Regions from separate parts of the Isoptericola sp. NPDC055063 genome, predicted to be linked through region 2. Evidence: predicted binding sites of a transcription regulator. Region 2 holds the regulator's gene; each other region holds the start of a gene.
What was found. The regulator LexA, encoded in region 2, represses DNA repair genes until DNA is damaged. The targets are predictions, from matches to a motif close to TCGAACANNTGTTCGA.

Region 1 (5,710 bases), on a different contig from region 2:
GCGCGGGGTGCGGCCGAGCAGCCCCTCGCGCACCAGGTACGGCTCCGCGACGGTCTCGACGGTGTCGGGCTCCTCGCCGACGGTCATCGCGAGGGTGCTGAGGCCGACGGGCCCGCCGCCGAACCGGCGGCAGACGGCGTCGAGGACGGAGCGGTCGAGCCGGTCGAGGCCGATCGGGTCCACCTCGTACACCTCGAGCGCGGCGCGGGCGGCACGCAGGTCCAGCCGACCGTCGCCGCGGACCTGCGCCCAGTCGCGCACGCGGCGCAGCAGCCGGTTGGCGATGCGGGGCGTGCCCCGCGAGCGGCCGGCGATCTCGTGCGCGGCCGCGTGCTGCAGGTCGACGCCCAGCAGGCCGGCCGAGCGCAGGATGACGCGCTCCAGCTCGGCGGCGTCGTAGAAGTCGAGGTGGCCGGTGAAGCCGAACCGGTCGCGCAGGGGCGCCGGGAGCAGCCCGGAACGGGTGGTGGCGCCGACCACGGTGAACGGCGGCAGCGCCAGCGGGATCGCGCTGGCCCCGGCGCCCTTGCCGACGACGACGTCGACGCGGAAGTCCTCCATCGCGACGTACAGCAGCTCCTCGGCGGGCCGCGCGAGCCGGTGGATCTCGTCGATGAAGAGCACCTCGCCCTCCTCGAGCGAGGACAGGACGGCGGCCAGGTCGCCCGCGTGCTGGATGGCCGGACCGCTGGTGACGCGCAGGGACGTGCCGAGCTCGGCCGCGATGATCATGGCCAGCGTCGTCTTGCCGAGCCCGGGCGGGCCGGACAGCAGCACGTGGTCGGGCGAGGCCTCGCGGGCCAGGGCGGCCTGCAGGACGAGGGAGAGCTGGTCGCGCACCACCCGCTGGCCGACGAACTCGTCGAGCCTCTTGGGCCGCAGGGCCGCCTCGGCCGCGCGCTCGACGTCGTCGGCCGAGGAGGTGACGAGCCGCTCGCCGCCGTACTCCGGCTCCAGCGGCTCAGCCACGTCGCCCGCCCAGGGAGCGCAACGCCGCCCGCAGCGTCGCCGCCACATCGATCGGGCCGCCGCTCGGGACGTCGTCGCCGACGTCCGCGAGAACGCGATCGACGGTCTCCTGCGCGACCTTCGCCGCCCAGCCCAGGCCGACGAGCGCCTCGACGACCTGGTCGCGCGCGGGGTCGCCGGCCGCGAGCGGCGGCGCCTCGGGCACCGGGGCGCCCGCCTCGGCGGAGGTCGGGGCGCCGAGCTTGCCGGACAGCTCGAGGACGAGGCGCTGGGCGCTCTTGGGCCCGACGCCGGGGATGCGGCGCAGCGCCGCGAGGTCCTCGCTCGCGACGGCGCGGCGCAGCGCGTCGGGCGTGAGCACGGCCAGCATGGCGAGCGCGATGCGCGGGCCGACGCCCGAGACCGACTGCGCCGTCTCGAAGACCTCGCGCTCGTCCGCCTCGGCGAAGCCGAACACGGTCATCGAGTCCTCGCGGACGACGAGCGTGGTGTGCAGCTGGGCGCGCTCCCCCACCCGGAGCCCCGCCAGGGTCCCGGGGGTGGCGTGGACGAGGTACCCGACCCCGCCGACGTCGAGCACGGCCCGCTCGAGCGTCACGTGCGTGACCGTGCCGGTCAGGGAGGCGATCACCGTGGTCCTTCCGTCGAGCTGGCCAATCGTCGAACACCCGTACGAGGCGTCACTGTAACAACCGGCGCCGACGCTCCGGACGCGACACCCGGACGCGACACGGTGAGCACGCCGCGGCCGCCGTCACCGGGCCGTGCGGGACGGGGCCCCGCGGTGCGACCCGGTGCGCGCCGAGCGCTCCGCCGCGGCCCAGGCGCGCTGCGCGGGCGTGAGCTCGTGGCGCTCCCCGCCCTGGAGCGCGCCGGAGGGTCGCCAGAGGTGCGTGACGGCGAGGGCGAGGGCGTCCGCGGCGTCGGCGGGGCGCGGCAGCTCGTCGAGCCCGAGGATGCGCGCGATCATCCGCTGCACCTGTTCCTTGCCCGCCCGCCCGGACCCGGTGACGGCGGCCTTCACCTCGCTGGGGGTGTGCATCGCGACGGGCACCCCCCGCTTCGCGGCGGCGACCATCGCCAGGCCGGCGACCTGCGCGGTGCCCATCACGGTGCTGCGGTTGTTCTGCGCGAACACGCGCTCCACAGCCACGACGTCGGGCACGGTGCGCTCGAGCCACGCGTCGAGCCCCTCGGCGATGCACAGCAGCCGCAGGTCCACGCTCAGCTCGGGCTCGCTGCGCACGACCCCAACGTCGACCATCCGGGCCCTGCGTCCCGGCAACGAGTCGACGACGCCGACCCCGCACCGGGTCAGCCCCGGATCCACCCCCAGCACTCGCACGCGGTCACCATCTCACGCACGGCGGACACCCCCGCGCAGGCGCGACGACAGCCCCGCACGGGACACGGCTCACGCCCCCTGCCCCCACCCACCACGAGGAATGATCCGAGGTCGCGGGCCCGGAGGCCACGCACGAACGCGGACGGGCGGGGTGGGACGTGTCGCGAGGCTGGCCGGGCCTGGCGGGAGGCCGCGAGGAACGAGCGGCCGGATGGCGCGCCTCGCGACACGTCCCAGCCCGCCCGGCCGCCCCGACCGAGAGCCTCCGGCCCGGCACGACGAAAGGATCAGTCCTCGTCCAGCGCCGCCATGACCTCGTCCGAGGCGTCGAAGTTCGCGTAGACGTTCTGGACGTCGTCGCTGTCCTCGAGCGCGTCGATGAGGCGCATGATCTTGCGCGCGCCCTCGACGTCGACCTCGACCTCCATGGACGGGTGCCAGATGGAGTCGGCGGAGTCGTACTCGATGCCCGCCTCCTGGATGGCGGTGCGCACGGCGACGAGGTCGGTGGCCTCGGAGAGCACCTCGATGACGTCGCCCTCGTCGCTGACCTCCTCCGCGCCGGCGTCGAGGGCGGCGAGCATGACGTCGTCCTCGGTGACGCCGTCGGCCTTGGGCACGACGACGAGGCCCTTGCGGGAGAACAGGTAGGACACGGAGCCCGGGTCGGCCAGGTTGCCGCCGTTGCGGCTGAACGCGAGGCGGACCTCGGAGGCGGCGCGGTTCTTGTTGTCCGTGAGGCACTCGACGAGGACGGCAATGCCGTTCGCGCCGTAGCCCTCGTACATGATCGTCTGGTAGTCGACGGCGTCGGCGCCCTCGCCGGACCCGCGCTTGAGGGCGCGGTCGATGTTGTCGTTGGGGACCGACGACTTCTTCGCCTTCTGGATGGCGTCGAACAGGGTCGGGTTACCGGCGGGGTCGCCGCCTCCGGTGCGCGCGGCGACCTCGATGTTCTTGATCAGCTTGGCGAAGAGCTTGCCACGCTTGGCATCGATCGCGGCCTTCTTGTGCTTGGTCGTGGCCCACTTGGAGTGACCTGACATGCGCTCCCTAACTCCTTCGCGATGCTTGGACGAGCCGGACGAACAGCCCGTGCACACGTGCGTCCCCCGTGATCTCCGGGTGGAACGCGGTGGCGAGCAGCCGTCCCTGACGTGCTGCGACGATCTTACCGGCGGCGGGCCCGACCGTGGAGCCGTCCGCCCAGCTGTCGGGGATCCGGGCGAGGACCTCCACCTGCGGGCCGGCCTCCTCGACCCACGGCGCGCGGATGAACGCGGTGCGCACGGGTCGCCCGCCGGGGGCGTCGGAGACTCCCGCGACCTGCAGGTCCGCCTCGAACGAGTCGACCTGGCGGCCGAAGGCGTTGCGCCGCACGAGGACGTCCATCCCACCGAGGGTGCGCTGGTCGGCGGTGCCGCCCTCGATGCGGTCGGCGAGCAGGATCATGCCGGCGCACGAGCCGAACACGGGGAGCCCCTCGCCGATGAGGCGGCGCAGGGGGTCGGCGAGCTCGAAGAGGCGCAGCAGCTTGTCGATGGTGGTCGACTCTCCCCCGGGCAGCACGAGCCCGTCGACGGCGTCGAGCTCGGACGGGCGGCGGACGCTGACGGCGCGCGCGCCCGCCTGCTCGAGGGCGGCGGCGTGCTCGCGCACGTCGCCCTGGAGGGCGAGCACGCCGACGGTGGGCCGGCCCGTGCCCGACGACGGGGACGGCATGGGGACGTGGGTCGTCACCGCGGGAGCTCCTCGGGGTCGGACGGCTCGTCGTCGTGCTGCGTGCCGAGGTGGACCACGGTGCCGTCCCACCCGCGGGCCAGCGCGTCGACGACGTCCGGCAGGCTGGTCGGGAAGACCTCGCGCGTCTCGGAGCGCAGCTCCGCGGTGGTCAGCCAGCGCATCTCGTCGAGCACGTCGCGCTCCTCGGGGGTCCATCCGTCGGCGGTGGGCTCGTGGCCGCCGGCGACGCGCGCCAGGAAGAAGACCTCCTGCTGGCGGCACGTCTCGGCGAAGAAGTGGAAGAAGGCGTCCCGCGTGAGCACGGGGCCCACGAGGTCGGCGGGCGCGAGGTCGAGCCCCGCCTCCTCGCGCAGCTCGCGCAGGGCGGCGTCCACCTCGCTCTCGCCGGCGTCGATGCCGCCGCCGACAGTGAACCACCACGACCGTTCGGGCTGGTCGGCGTCGTGCCCACGCACCAGGAGGACCCGGTCCGCGCCGTCGAGCACGATGACGCGGGCGGCGCGGCGTTGCCGCAGCCCGTCCGGGCCCACCGCCCAGTCGTCGCCGAGGGCGGGGGTCACCGGCCGCGCTCGGCCGAGCGCACGGGCGCCGGCTCCGGCTCGACACGAACGCCGTGCTTCACGGCCGAGGGGGAACGCGCATCCATGGCGCCCATGGTAGCCACGGGTCGGCGGCCACCTGACCAGGGCGACCTCGCTCACCGGCGGGGCTTCACGCGCCTGGTCGGGAGGGCGGTGACGGGATCCTCCGGCCACGGGTGGCGCGGATAGCGGCCTCGCAGGTCGGCTCGGACGCCGGGATAGCCCTGCCTCCAGAAGGACGCGAGGTCGCTCGTGATCGCGACCGGCCGGCCCGCGGGCGACAGCAGGTGCAGGACGACCGGGACGCGGCCGTCCGCGACGGCCGGGGTCGTGGTCCAGCCGAAGACCTCCTGCAGCTTCACCGCGAGGACGGGCGGCTCGGCGCCGTCGTACGCGAGGCGGACCTCGGATCCCGACGGGACCTGGAGCCGTTCCGGTGCCAGCTCGCCGAACCGCGCCGCCTCCGGCCACGGCAGGAGGCCCCGGAGCGCCGAGGTCACGTCGACGCGGGCCAGGTCGCGCGAGCCTCGCACCGAGGCGAGCTCGGCGCCCAGCCAGGCGTCGAGACCCGCCAGCAACGCCTCGTCGTCGACCGCAGGCCACGGGGCTCCGAGGTGGGCGTGGCAGAACGCGAGCCGTTCCCGCAGGGCGAGGGCGGCCTCCGACCAGCGCAGCACGGACAGGCCGCTGCGCCGGATGCCGTCGCGGACGGCCGCCTGGACGAGCTGCGGGTCGGGGTTCGCCAGCGGGGCGTCGCCCAGCACGATGGCGCCGAGCGTCTCGACCCGCCGCGTCACGATCCGGCCGTTGTCCCAGCGGATCTGGTCGGTGGTCGTCACGAGGTCGCCGGCGACGTCCCGCGCGGTCTGCTCGTCGATCGGCGCCGCGGCGCGAATCCGGGCGTCGGCGCGACTGGCGGCCCGGTCGGCGACCGCGATCGCCAGCCAGGGCGCGCTCCGCAGCGGCGACTGCGGGTCCAGCGCGGCACCCGTGCCGCCCGCCATCTGGTAGGTCACGGAATCGGTCCCCCGGGCCCGCGCGATCCGGTCCGGGTACGCCAGGCCCGCCACGA
Region 2 (5,710 bases):
CGCGCGCCTCGCGCGCCGCCACGGGGGCACCGAGACCTCGGCGCTCGACGCGGCGTCCCAGCAGCTCGGCACGCTGCTCGCCACGGCCCCGGCGGAGCGCTTCCCCCTGGGCCTGCCCGACGAGCTGCGCGCCGCCGTCGCCGCCGTGCGCGATGCCGCACGCGAGCTCCTCACCCGGCTCAAGCCCGCAGGCGAGTCCAAGGGCCAGTCAGCGCCGGACGCGGGGATGAAGATGGCGCAGTCCGCCGTGCTGCAGCTCTTCGAGGTCGCGGAGCGCATGGCGGCCCAGGACACGACGGCCGACGTCCTGTGGTGCTCCCGGCCGCCCGAGAACGCGCCCTGGGCCGGGGACGGCGTCACCCGGCTGCACGCAGCGCCGCTGGCGGTGGCGGGCCTCATCCGCACCCACCTGCTCGGGGAGGCCACGGGCGTCTTCACCTCCGCGACCCTCGCCCTCGGCGGCACCTTCGACCCGGTGGCGCGGTCCCTGGGCCTCGCGGGGTCGGGCGGCACGGGCGAGACACCGGACTGGACGGGCCTCGACGTGGGCAGCCCCTTCGACTACCCGCGCCAGGGGATCCTCTACGTGGCCCGCCATCTGCCCGCCCCGGGCCGCGAGCCGACCACCGACGCGCAGCTCGACGAGATCGCGGGGCTCGTCAAGGCGGCCGGCGGCCGCACCCTCGGGCTGTTCTCGTCCCGGCGCGCGGCGGTCGCGGCGGCCGAGGCGATGCGCGAGCGGCTCGACGTGCCGATCCTGTGCCAGGGCGACGACCAGCTGCCCACCCTCGTGAAGGCGTTCGCGGACGACCCGGCCACGTGCCTCTTCGGCACCCTCTCGCTCTGGCAGGGCGTGGACGTCCCCGGGCCCAGCTGCCAGCTCGTGCTCGTCGACCGGATCCCGTTCCCGCGCCCCGACGATCCGGTGAAGGCCGCGCGGGCCCGCTCGGTCGAGCAGGCGGGCGGGAACGGGTTCATGCAGGTCTCGGCCACGCACGCCGCCCTCCTGCTGGCCCAGGGGGCGGGACGCCTCGTGCGCACGGGGGACGATCGCGGCGTGGTCGCGGTCCTCGACCCGCGCCTCGCGACGGCCCGCTACGGGTCGTTCCTGACGCGGTCGATGCCAGACTTCTGGCCCACGACCGACGGCGAGCTGGTCCGTGCTGCGCTGCGGCGGCTGGACACCTAGCCTGGGCGCGTGGACGGCACACGCAGCACGACCAAGCTCGCGATCGTCGGCGCCGGCGCGGTGGGCTCCACCCTCGCGTACGCAGCGCTCGCCCGAGGGGCGGCACGCTCCATCGCCCTGATGGACGTCAACCGCGCCAAGGTCGAGGCCGAGGTCCTCGACCTGAGGCACGGGAGCATGTTCATCCCGCAGGCGGAGATCGAAGGCTCCGACGACGTCGAGGTGTGCCGCGGAGCCGACGTCGTGGCCGTCACCGCCGGCGCCAAGCAGAAGCCGGGCCAGAGTCGCCTGGACCTGGCCGAGGCGACGGTGGGCCTCACCCGCACGATCCTGCCGCGGCTGCTGGAGGTCGCGCCGGACGCGATCTACCTCATGGTGACCAACCCCGTCGACGTGGTGACGTACGCGGCGCAGGAGATCAGCGGCCTGCCGGCCGAGCGGGTGTTCGGCAGCGGCACGGTCCTGGACTCCTCCCGGCTGCGCGACGCGCTCGCCCGCCACTGCGGGGTCGCGGTCGGCAACGTGCACGCGAACATCGCGGGCGAGCACGGCGACTCGGAGATCGTGCTGTGGAGCTCGGCGACGATCGCCGGGGTGCCGCTGCTGGACTGGCGCCCCTTCCGTGGTCGGCCGCCGCTCGACGAGCCCGCCCGGCACCGGATCGCCACGGACGTCGTGGAGTCGGCCTACCGGGTCATCGCCGGCAAGGGGGCCACCAACTACGCCGTGGGCCTGGCAGCCACCCGCATCATCGAGGCGGTCCTGAACGACGAGCACCGCGTGATGAACGTGTCGTCCCGCCTGGACGGCTTCTACGGCATCAGCGACGTCTGCCTCTCGGTGCCGTCCCTGGTGGACCGGCGCGGCGTGGCGGAGACGATCGACACCCCGCTGTCCGACGACGAGGTCGCCGGCCTGCGGGCGTCGGCCGAGGGCATGCGCGAGGTGCAGCGCCGGCTCGGGTTCTGACCCGCGACGCGGCCCTGACGCGACTAACCCCCGGCCCGCACGGGCCGGGGGTTCGTCGCGCCGTCGGGGTGCGGCGTCGCGCTCAGAGGCTGCGGAGCACGGCCACCACCCGGCCGAGCACCTGGGCGTCGTCGCCCGGGATGGGGGAGTAGGCGGCATTCTGCGGCATGAGCCACGTGTGCCCGCCGGACTGCTTGAACGTCTTGACCGTCGCCTCGCCGTCGATCATGGCGGCGACGACCTCGCCGTTCTCCGCGACCGGCTGGCTGCGGACGACCACCCAGTCGCCGTCGCAGATGGCCGCGTCGACCATCGAGTCGCCCGCCACCTTGAGCAGGAACAGCTCGCCGTCGCCCACGACCTGGCGGGGGAGCGGGAAGACGTCCTCGACGACCTGCTCGGCGAGGATCGGGCCGCCCGCCGCGATCCGGCCCACGAGCGGGACGTAGGACGGGGCCTCGGCGGGCTGTGCGTCGGAGCCCGCGACCGAGCCGGCGGCGAACCCCGGGGTGCGCGGCGCGAACGCCGGGGTCCCGCCGTCGGTCGCGGCGGGTGCCTCGGGGTCGACGACCTCGATCGCGCGGGGCCGGTTCGGGTCACGGCGCAGGAAGCCCTTGCGCTCCAGCGTCGTCAGCTGATGCTTGACGGACGAGGGGCTGGCGAGACCCACGGCCTCGCCGATCTCCCGCATGGTCGGGGGGTAGCCGCGGTCCTCGACGGAGCGGCGGATCGTCTCGAGCACACGGCGCTGGCGCGGCGTGAGCCGGTCGGCCGCCGGGGCGATCTCGCTCACCGAGGCGAGCGCCGTCTCCGCTGTCGACGTGTCCTCAGGGGTCTCCTGCTGCGCCGGCCACGGCGTGGCAACCGTCGTGGACGCCGGGGCGTGGTCCCGTCCGCTGGTCATCGCGTTCTCCGTCCTGCAGGGGCGCGGCCCGCTGACGGGCCGATGAAATCCGACAAACCTTCCATCGCGCTGCTGGTCACTCTAGGCCAGTTCCGGCCCGACATCAAACATCTGTTCGATCAGGCCTCGACCGTGTCGTCGTGACGTGGTACACCTAGTACAGCCGTTCGACGTACAGGTGTTCGACGAACGGCTGTTCGACGGCAGTCGCCCGACCGGCGGCGACGCGACGTGAACCGGAGGTAGGACGATGCAGAACGCGCCCAGCACCACCGAAGCTCCGGGGTTCCTCGGGCTCGGCGGCCTCCGGCTCACGCGACGCGGGCGTGTCGTGGTCGCCGCGCTCGTCCTTCTCGTCCTCGTCGGCGCGGGCCTGGTCGGCCAGCGCGCGGTGGCGGACGCTCCCGGGTCGGGCGTGGAGGTCCGGCTCCACACGGTCCAGCCGGGCGAGACGCTGTGGCAGTACGCCCGCGCGGTCCGGGACTCGGGCGAGGACCTGCGCGACGTCGTCGCGGACCTCCGCCAGCTGAACGGCCTCACGACGGCGGAGCTGCAGGCCGGTCAGGTGGTGCTCCTGCCCGAGGACTGAGGGCGCGCGGCACGACCCGGCGCCGCGAAGATGCGAGGATGGACCCTGCTTGCGCCGGGCGCGGCGTCCCGCATACCTTGTCGGGCAGCCGGGCGCCGGTCCGGAGCCGAGCGCAGGAGACCAGCGATGCACTGCCCGTTCTGCCGCCACGAGGACTCGCGAGTCATCGACTCGCGCACCTCCGACGACGGTTCGTCGATCCGCCGACGGCGGCAGTGCCCGGCGTGCCAGCGCCGCTTCACCACGATCGAGACGGCGAGCCTGTCGGTCGCCAAGCGTTCCGGCGTGACCGAGCCGTTCAGCCGCGACAAGGTGGTCGCGGGCGTGCGCAAGGCGTGCCAGGGCCGGCCCGTGAGCTCCGACGACCTGGCTCTGCTGGCGCAACGGGTCGAGGAGACGCTGCGTGCGTCGGGCCGCCCCGAGATCGAGGCGAACGAGGTCGGGCTGGCCATCCTCGGGCCCCTGCGCGAGCTGGACGAGGTCGCCTACCTGCGATTCGCGAGCGTGTACCAGTCATTCGAGTCCCTGGAGGACTTCGAGAGCGCGATCACGTCCCTGCGGGCGGAGCGCGAGGCGCGGGCCGAGGACGCGGGGCAGGACGAGGACGTCGAGACGGGTGGCGCCGAGCCCGCGGTCGCCGGCCGGGACGCGTCGCGCTGAGGCGAGGCCCCTCCCGGGGTCCCCGAGCCGCCTCGCGGCGCCGGGTTCGCCCGCTCCGGGCGAAATGCCCTTGGCGCGACGCGCGGGGGTGGAGCATGCTGGACGGCACCAGGTGCTGCGCGGTCCGCCGTGCGAGCACGTCCACCCCGACGACGACGAGGTGATCGTGATGACGACGGACGACTCCAGGGCGGCCAAGCCCAGCGAGGACACGAAGGCGCGCTTCCGGGAGGCGCTGGAGCGGAAGAACGCCGCCAGCCACCCGACCGCCGGCAAGGACGGCAACACCGGCCAGGTGCACGGCTCGGAGACCTCCGGCCCGGTGCAGAAGATGTTCCGCCGCAAGTCCGGCTGAGCGGGCCGGTCCCACCACGACGCGAGGGCGTCCCCGGAGTCCCGGGGACGCCCTCGGCGCGTGTCGGCGGGTGTGCCCGTCGCGTCAGCCCGCGGCGGGGCCGGGCGGGAACTCGGGCCGCTCGAAGGCGTCGCGGATGCGCAGGCGGATCGTGGACGGCATGGCCTGCAGCTTGGCCGACGCGCCGCGCTGGGTGACGTCGGAGATGTCCGTGACGACGTAGCCGACCTCGCCGCGGGTGGCGAGCATCTGCGCCTCGATGTTGGCGCCGTGGTCCGCGAAGACCTGGTTCACCGCGGCGAGGACGCCCGGGACGTTGCGGTGCAGCAGCATGATGCGGCCCACGCCGGTGTGCGCGAGCTGCAGGTTCGGCAGGTTGACGGACAGGGTGGTGGACCCGGTCGCCATGAAGTCGCGGAGCTTCTTCGACACGAACTCTCCGATGGCCTCCTGCGCCTCCTCCGTGGAGCCGCCGACGTGCGGCGTGAGGATGACGTTCGGCAGGCCGCGCAGCGGGGAGGTGAACCCGTCACCGCGCTTCTTCGGCTCGGTGGGGAAGACGTCGACGGCGGCGCCGCCCAGGTGGCCGGACAGGATGTGCTGCCGCAGGGCCTCGACGTCGACCACGAACCCGCGCGAGAGGTTGAGGAAGATCGCGCCCGGCTTCATCCCCGCGAACAGGTCCGCGCCGAAGAGGCCCGCGTTGCCGGGGCGCCCGTCGACGTGGATCGTCACGGCGTCGGCCTCGGCGAGCAGCTCCTCGATCGTCTCGACGCGGTGGGCGTTGCCCAGCGCGAGCTTCTCGGCGGTGTCGTAGAAGACGACCCGCATGCCGAGGTTCTCGGCGAGGACCGACAGCTGGGAGCCGATGTTCCCGTACCCGATGATGCCGAGCGTGCGACCGCGCACCTCGTGCGAGCCCTCCGCGGTCTTGTCCCACACGCCGTCGTGCAGCGACTTGTCGCGCACGGTGAGGCGTCGGGTCAGCGCGATGATCTCGGAGATCGCGAGCTCCACCACGGAGCGCGTGTTGGAGTAGGGCGC
Region 3 (5,710 bases), on a different contig from region 2:
GGCATCGTCCAGCCTGAACCGGTACCGGCGGACCAGTGGGGGAGCAGGATCCGGTCGTCCTCGACGACGAGGGCGTAGGCGGCGACGCGCGTGAACATCCGGGCATCGTGCCATGTCACAGGGGTCCAGGGCGCCGCGGCCTGGCAGGATGGCCGGCATGACCGACGACGCGAACCCGGCGCTGACCGACGCCGAGCAGGCTGACCGCATCACGCAGTTCTGGGACGTCGCGCGGCCCAGCGCCGGCCGCACCAGCCACGGCGGTGCGGTGGGCGAGCGGTCCGAGAACGTCGTGCCGCCGCCGGCCTGGTCGTTCGGGGACTCGCCCGAGCTGGCCGACGAGCTGCTCCAGCTCGTCCTCGACGGGGTGAAGACCGGGACCGCCGCGGCCGCGTGGGAGTACGAGGCGGCGGACGAGCCGCTGCCGCGCAAGGGCGACCTGTCGATCGTGCTCGACGGCACGGGCGCACCCCGCCTCCTCATCAAGACCACCCAGGTCGACACGGTGCCGTTCGACGAGGTGACCGTCGAGCACGCCGCAGCCGAGGGCGAGGGCGACCGTTCCCTCGCCGACTGGCGGGCAGGGCACGAGCGCTACTGGCGCCGCACGCTCGAGCAGATCGAGCGCGAGTTCGACCCGGCGATGCCAGTGGTGTGCGAGCGGTTCAAGGTGCTGTTCCGCGCCTGACGCGACGCCCGACACCGACGACCGGCCGGGTAGCGGCACAGGACGAAACTGACGGAGCTGCCGGAGTGCCGGGCGGCGCCGCGAGGTGGTGGCGCGTCGTGGCATCAGGTCGTGGCATCAGAACGGCGGGTCACCCCTCGGTGGGTCGTCGAGCGTCTCGTGTCCGGGACCGTCCCTGCGCGGTGCCTTGCTGGCCGGTGCACCGTGGCCTGGAACTTCATGGCCTGGAATCTCATGGCCGGGAATCTCCGGGCAGGGGATCACCGGGCCCGTGGGCGTACGCCGGTGTCGTGTGGTGTCGATGGGCTCGGGCGCGGTGGTGTGGCGGCGTCCGGTGGGGGAGGTCCATTCGAGGGTGCCGCCCCAGTCGGTGGGTTCTGGGCGTGTTCTTTCGTCGACGGGCTTGGCCGGATCGGTCTGTCTGACCTGCCATGTCGTTTGATGTTTCAGGACGTGGTGTCGGCGGCAGAGTGCGGCGAGGTTGGTGGCGTTGGTGGTGCCGCCGGTGGCCCAGGGGGTGGTGTGGTCGAGGTCGGACTGGGTGGCGGGGTGGGTGCAGCCGGGGAAGCGGCAGGTGGTGTCGCGGTGGCGGACGAGGTTCTTGAGGTCGGCGGGGGTGGTGTAGGTGGTGCGGCCGACGGACAGGACGGTGCCGGTCTCGGGGTGGGTCAGGATCCGCCGCAGGGTGGGGGCGAGGGCGGTGAGGTGTTGGGCGGTGTCGGGGTCGATGGGGATGTGCCCGTTCATCGTGGCCGGAACATCCGTGATGCCGAGCAGCGTCAGGACCGGGACGGTGACCGTGACCTGGGGGCGGATGGAGCGGGCCAGGGCCGCCAGCGTGGCCCGCTCGTGCTCGTGCTCGTGCGCGACCTGTGAGTCCGGGTCGTCGTCGGTGCCCGTCTCGGCGCTGCCCGTCTCAGGGGTGCGCGTGTCAGGGGTGCACGTCGCGGAGGTGCTGGTCTTGACGGTGCTTGTCTCGAGGGTGCCGTCGTCCAGCAGGAGGGCGGTGAGGGTGTCGGCGCGGGCTTGGGCGAGGGTGCGGCCACTGCCCATGCCGCGTGCGCTGCCCGTGCTGCCTGCGCCGCTTGTGCCACCGGCTCGGCCGGCGTCGCTGCTGGTGGCGTTGTTGGTGATGAGGTGGCGGGCGGTGCGGGTGAGGCGGTCGTAGGCGGCGTGCGCGAGGGGTGCGGGGAGGTGGGCGACGAGCCAGGACATGCCGTCGTGGTCGTCGTCGAGGAAGACGGTGCGGTGTTGGGCGGCCTCGTGGTGGCGGACGTCGAGCGGGGTGGGGTGGGCGGTCTCGCGGGCTCGGCGGGCGCGGCGGGCGACCTGGGTGGGCGTGCAGGTGACCGTGCCCGTGGTGGTGCCGGGGGCGTCGTCGGGCTTGATCACGGCTGTCAGGACGGCGTGCTCGACGTGTGCGGCGGCACTGGGATCGAGGTCGGCGACGTGCTTGGTGATGGCGGTGGCGTGCGCCCAGGACAGGCGGCCCTGGTGCAGGGCGGTCAGGGTCGCGGGGGCCTTGACGGTCAAGGTCACGGCGTGGTCGACCAGCGTGCCGGTGGCGTGTTCTCCCTGGTGCAGGGTGGTGGCGATCTCGGTGGTGACGGCGCGTCTGGCGAGCTCGAGCCGCCGGGCGGAGGGGGCCCGGCGGGCGGTGGGGTCGGCGGGGTCCAGAAGGTCGGACTCCAGGGCCTCGGCCAGGCTCATGGCTTGTGCGAGCAGGACTGCGCGCTCGGCGTGCAGGGTCGCGATCTCGGCGTCGTTCTCGGCGAGCTGGTCGAGCACCCGGTCCAGGTCCGCCAGGGTCGGGTGGTGCGACGGCGCTGTTGCTTGCTGGGGTGGTGCTTCTTCCTCGAGTAGCTCGCTGATCGACGGGGTCCACGACCGTGGCATCGCGGCGAGCCGCTCCGCCGCCGCGTTCAGGTCCACCGGCTCGCTCGCACGACCCGCAGGCGTGCCGGCGGAGGTGCCGGTCGCGGAGTCGGGGAGCGTCGTCGTCATGCCCTCAGCCTAGCGACGTTCGAACACCTGTTCTAGACCTTCCCTGCAATCTGTGGACAACCGAGGCCGCCGACACGACGCGAGCGGGTTGGTGCTGGCAGGTCGGCAGAATGGTGCCCGCCCAGGGGGCAGGATGGGGCGATGCCCGCCGCATCGCCGACGCCCGTCGTCCTCCGCCAGGCCACCCCCGGCGACGCGTCAGGGTGCGCGTTCGTCCATCACGCGTCATGGGTGGAGACGTACAGCGGCCTGCTCCCGGCGGAGCACTGGGAAGCCGACACCTTGGAACGGCGGATGGCGTCCTGGCCGCGACGGATCGGCGAGATGCCCGTGACCGTGGCGGAGTCCGGTGGGCGCGTCGTGGGGTTCGCCATCGCGGGCGCCGCGAGAGAGGTGGGAACCCACCAGCCCGTCCGGGGTCGCGAGCTGTGGTCGCTCTACGTCCTCGGCGAGCATCACGGGACGGGCGCCGGCCAGGCGCTGCTGGACGCCGTCGTGCCGCCCGGGGTGCCCGCGCAGCTCTGGGTCGCGGAGCAGAACCCGCGGGCGCGGCGGTTCTACGAACGCAACGGGTTCGTGCCCGACGGCGCGCGGTTCGTCGACGAGCGGCTGGGTCTCGCCGAGGTCCGGCACGTCCGCTGACCGGCGCACACGTGGGAGCGAGGACGGTGACGCCGGGGTGAGGATCAGCCAGGCGAAGCCGACCACGCCGCGGTAGCCGCCCAGGTGCTCCTCGCGCCGCGGGGCGGCGAAGGCGCGGGAGCCGGGCGTGCGGAGGCGTTCGATGCCGGCGCGCCAGTCGGACTCGAAGTCGCCCACTCCGCGACGGTGGACGTGGCGGCGTGCAGCACCCGGAACCCGGCGTCGGTGGCGGCGCGCGCCAGCCCAGCCAGGCCCGGCAGGTCGGCGAAGGTCCCCCGCGCGGTCGAGGTCGCCCGCGTCACGTTCGCGGCAGCCGCGTCGAAGTACGGCCGGAGGTCGTCGTCCGAGGTCATGCGGCGATCGTGGGCGGCTCGGGCGTGCGGGCCAAGAGATTTGTCGACCGCCGTTCGTGACCTGCGAGGTCACGACCTCGACCGTCCGAGGAGTGAGATTTCTGTCCGCATCATGATTCGGCGGGCTTAGGCTCGGCCCCATGACGCGGAGCATCGACCTGGCAGTGGTGGCCGGCGACGGCATCGGGACCGAAGTCGTGGAGCAGGGCCTCGCGGTCCTCGAGGCGGCGGTCTCCGGGGCCGACGTCAAGGTCTCCACTACTGAGTTCGACCTGGGCGCGCGCCGGTGGCACGCGACCGGCGAGACCCTGACGGACGCCGATCTCGAGGCCATCAAGGGCCACGACGCGATCCTGCTGGGCGCCATCGGCGACCCGAGCGTGCCGTCGGGCGTCCTCGAGCGCGGTCTGCTGCTCAAGCTCCGCTTCTCGCTGGACCACTACGTGAACCTGCGCCCCGGCAAGCTGTACCCGGGGGTGACCAGCCCGCTGGCGAACCCCGGCGAGGTGGACTTCGTCGTCGTGCGCGAGGGCACCGAGGGCCCCTACGTGGGCAACGGCGGCGCGCTGCGCGTCGGCACCCCGCACGAGATCGCGACCGAGGTGTCCGTGAACACCGCGTTCGGCGTCGAGCGCGTCGTGCGCGACGCCTTCGCCCGCGCCCAGGCCCGCCCCCGCAAGCACCTGACGCTGGTGCACAAGCACAACGTGCTCGTGCACGCCGGGCACCTGTGGCGCCGCACGGTCGAGGCCGTCAACGCGGAGTTCCCCGACGTCACGACGGACTACCTGCACGTCGACGCCGCCACGATCTTCCTCACGACCAACCCGTCGCGGTTCGACGTGATCGTCACCGACAACCTGTTCGGCGACATCCTCACGGACCAGGCCGCCGCGATCACCGGCGGCATCGGCCTCGCCGCGTCGGCGAACATCAACCCGGACCGCACCGCGCCCTCGATGTTCGAGCCGGTGCACGGCTCCGCCCCGGACATCGCCGGGCAGGGCAAGGCCGACCCGACCGCCACCGTGCTGTCCGTGTCGCTCCTGCTCGACCACCTCGGCCTCACCGAGGAGGCCGCCCGCGTGGAGGCGGCTGTCGCCGCCGACCTCGCGGAGCGCGGCGACCGAGTACGCACGACGGCCGAGGTCGGGCGCGACCTCGCCGCTCGCGTCAACGGCTGACGACAGCCTCACCGTCGTCACCGGACGGCGCGGCGCCACCCGCGCCGCGCCGTCGGACGAGTCGTCCGAGCCACCGCCCGCCCCGGCCGTCATCCCCCTGTCGATCACCCGACATCTCCTCCGTGCCCGGGTGGCCGCTGTGGTCGGAGCGACGCGGGTGCCCGCAGGGTGCGTGGTCGTGGAAAACTACAGGGGTCACCCGGTGAAAGGGCCCCCGATCATGACCACATCCAGCACCACCCCGTCCGCCGCCAGCACCACCTCGAGCAGCAGCGCGCCGGGCATCCTCCCGGCCGAGCTCGAGGACCTCGTCGCCCTCTTCGACGTGCGCGAGACGGACAGCCCGACGCCCGACGCCGAGCGCAAGGCCGCGCTCGAGGCGCCCAAGTTCGGGACCGTCTTCTCCGACCACATGGCGCGCATCAGCTGGCGCGAGGGCGACGGCTGGCTCGACCGCCGCATCGAGAAGTACGGCCCGCTGCAGCTCGACCCGGCGACCGCCGTCCTGCACTACGCGCAGGAGATCTTCGAGGGCATGAAGGCCTACCGTCACGACGACGGCTCGGTCTGGACGTTCCGGCCGGACGCGAACGCGGCCCGGTTCGCGCGGTCGGCGCACCGGCTGGCGCTCCCCGCGCTGAGCGTGGACGACTTCCTCGGCTCCATCGCCGCCCTGGTGCGCACCGACATCGACTGGGTGCCGACGGGAGAGGACTTCAGCCTCTACCTGCGCCCGTTCATGTTCGCGTCCGAGGCGTTCCTGGGCGTGCGCCCCACCGCCGAGGCGGAGTACCTCGTCATCGCCTCGCCCGTCGGCCCGTACTTCGCGGGCGGCGTGA

Region 1: ruvA (Holliday junction branch migration protein RuvA) is a predicted target of LexA. The motif match lies at 1,630-1,645, and genes of this name have one in related genera.
Region 3: ACWF41_RS13360 (HNH endonuclease signature motif containing protein) is a predicted target of LexA. The motif match lies at 2,712-2,727, and genes of this name have one in related genera.

What each region holds. Positions count from the first base shown of each region.
Region 1 is NZ_JBSGUW010000003.1:351,775-357,484, reverse strand. It holds gene ruvB (Holliday junction branch migration DNA helicase RuvB) at 1-1,017, opposite strand, end outside; gene ruvA (Holliday junction branch migration protein RuvA) at 962-1,600, opposite strand; gene ruvC (crossover junction endodeoxyribonuclease RuvC) at 1,724-2,314, opposite strand; gene ACWF41_RS05665 (YebC/PmpR family DNA-binding transcriptional regulator) at 2,602-3,360, opposite strand; gene pdxT (pyridoxal 5'-phosphate synthase glutaminase subunit PdxT) at 3,368-4,036, opposite strand; gene ACWF41_RS05655 (NUDIX hydrolase) at 4,051-4,617, opposite strand; gene hrpB (ATP-dependent helicase HrpB) at 4,755-5,710, opposite strand, start outside.
Region 2 is NZ_JBSGUW010000006.1:261,026-266,735, forward strand. It holds gene ACWF41_RS09760 (ATP-dependent DNA helicase) at 1-1,189, shown strand, start outside; gene ACWF41_RS09765 (L-lactate dehydrogenase) at 1,199-2,158, shown strand; gene lexA (transcriptional repressor LexA) at 2,241-3,062, opposite strand; gene ACWF41_RS09775 (LysM peptidoglycan-binding domain-containing protein) at 3,313-3,651, shown strand; gene nrdR (transcriptional regulator NrdR) at 3,778-4,311, shown strand; gene ACWF41_RS09785 (DUF5302 domain-containing protein) at 4,481-4,666, shown strand; gene serA (phosphoglycerate dehydrogenase) at 4,751-5,710, opposite strand, start outside.
Region 3 is NZ_JBSGUW010000010.1:40,808-46,517, forward strand. It holds gene ACWF41_RS13350 (NUDIX hydrolase) at 1-98, opposite strand, end outside; gene ACWF41_RS13355 (ASCH domain-containing protein) at 158-688, shown strand; gene ACWF41_RS13360 (HNH endonuclease signature motif containing protein) at 806-2,692, opposite strand; gene ACWF41_RS13365 (GNAT family N-acetyltransferase) at 2,834-3,334, shown strand; gene ACWF41_RS13370 (3-isopropylmalate dehydrogenase) at 3,828-4,871, shown strand; gene ACWF41_RS13375 (branched-chain amino acid aminotransferase) at 5,092-5,710, shown strand, end outside.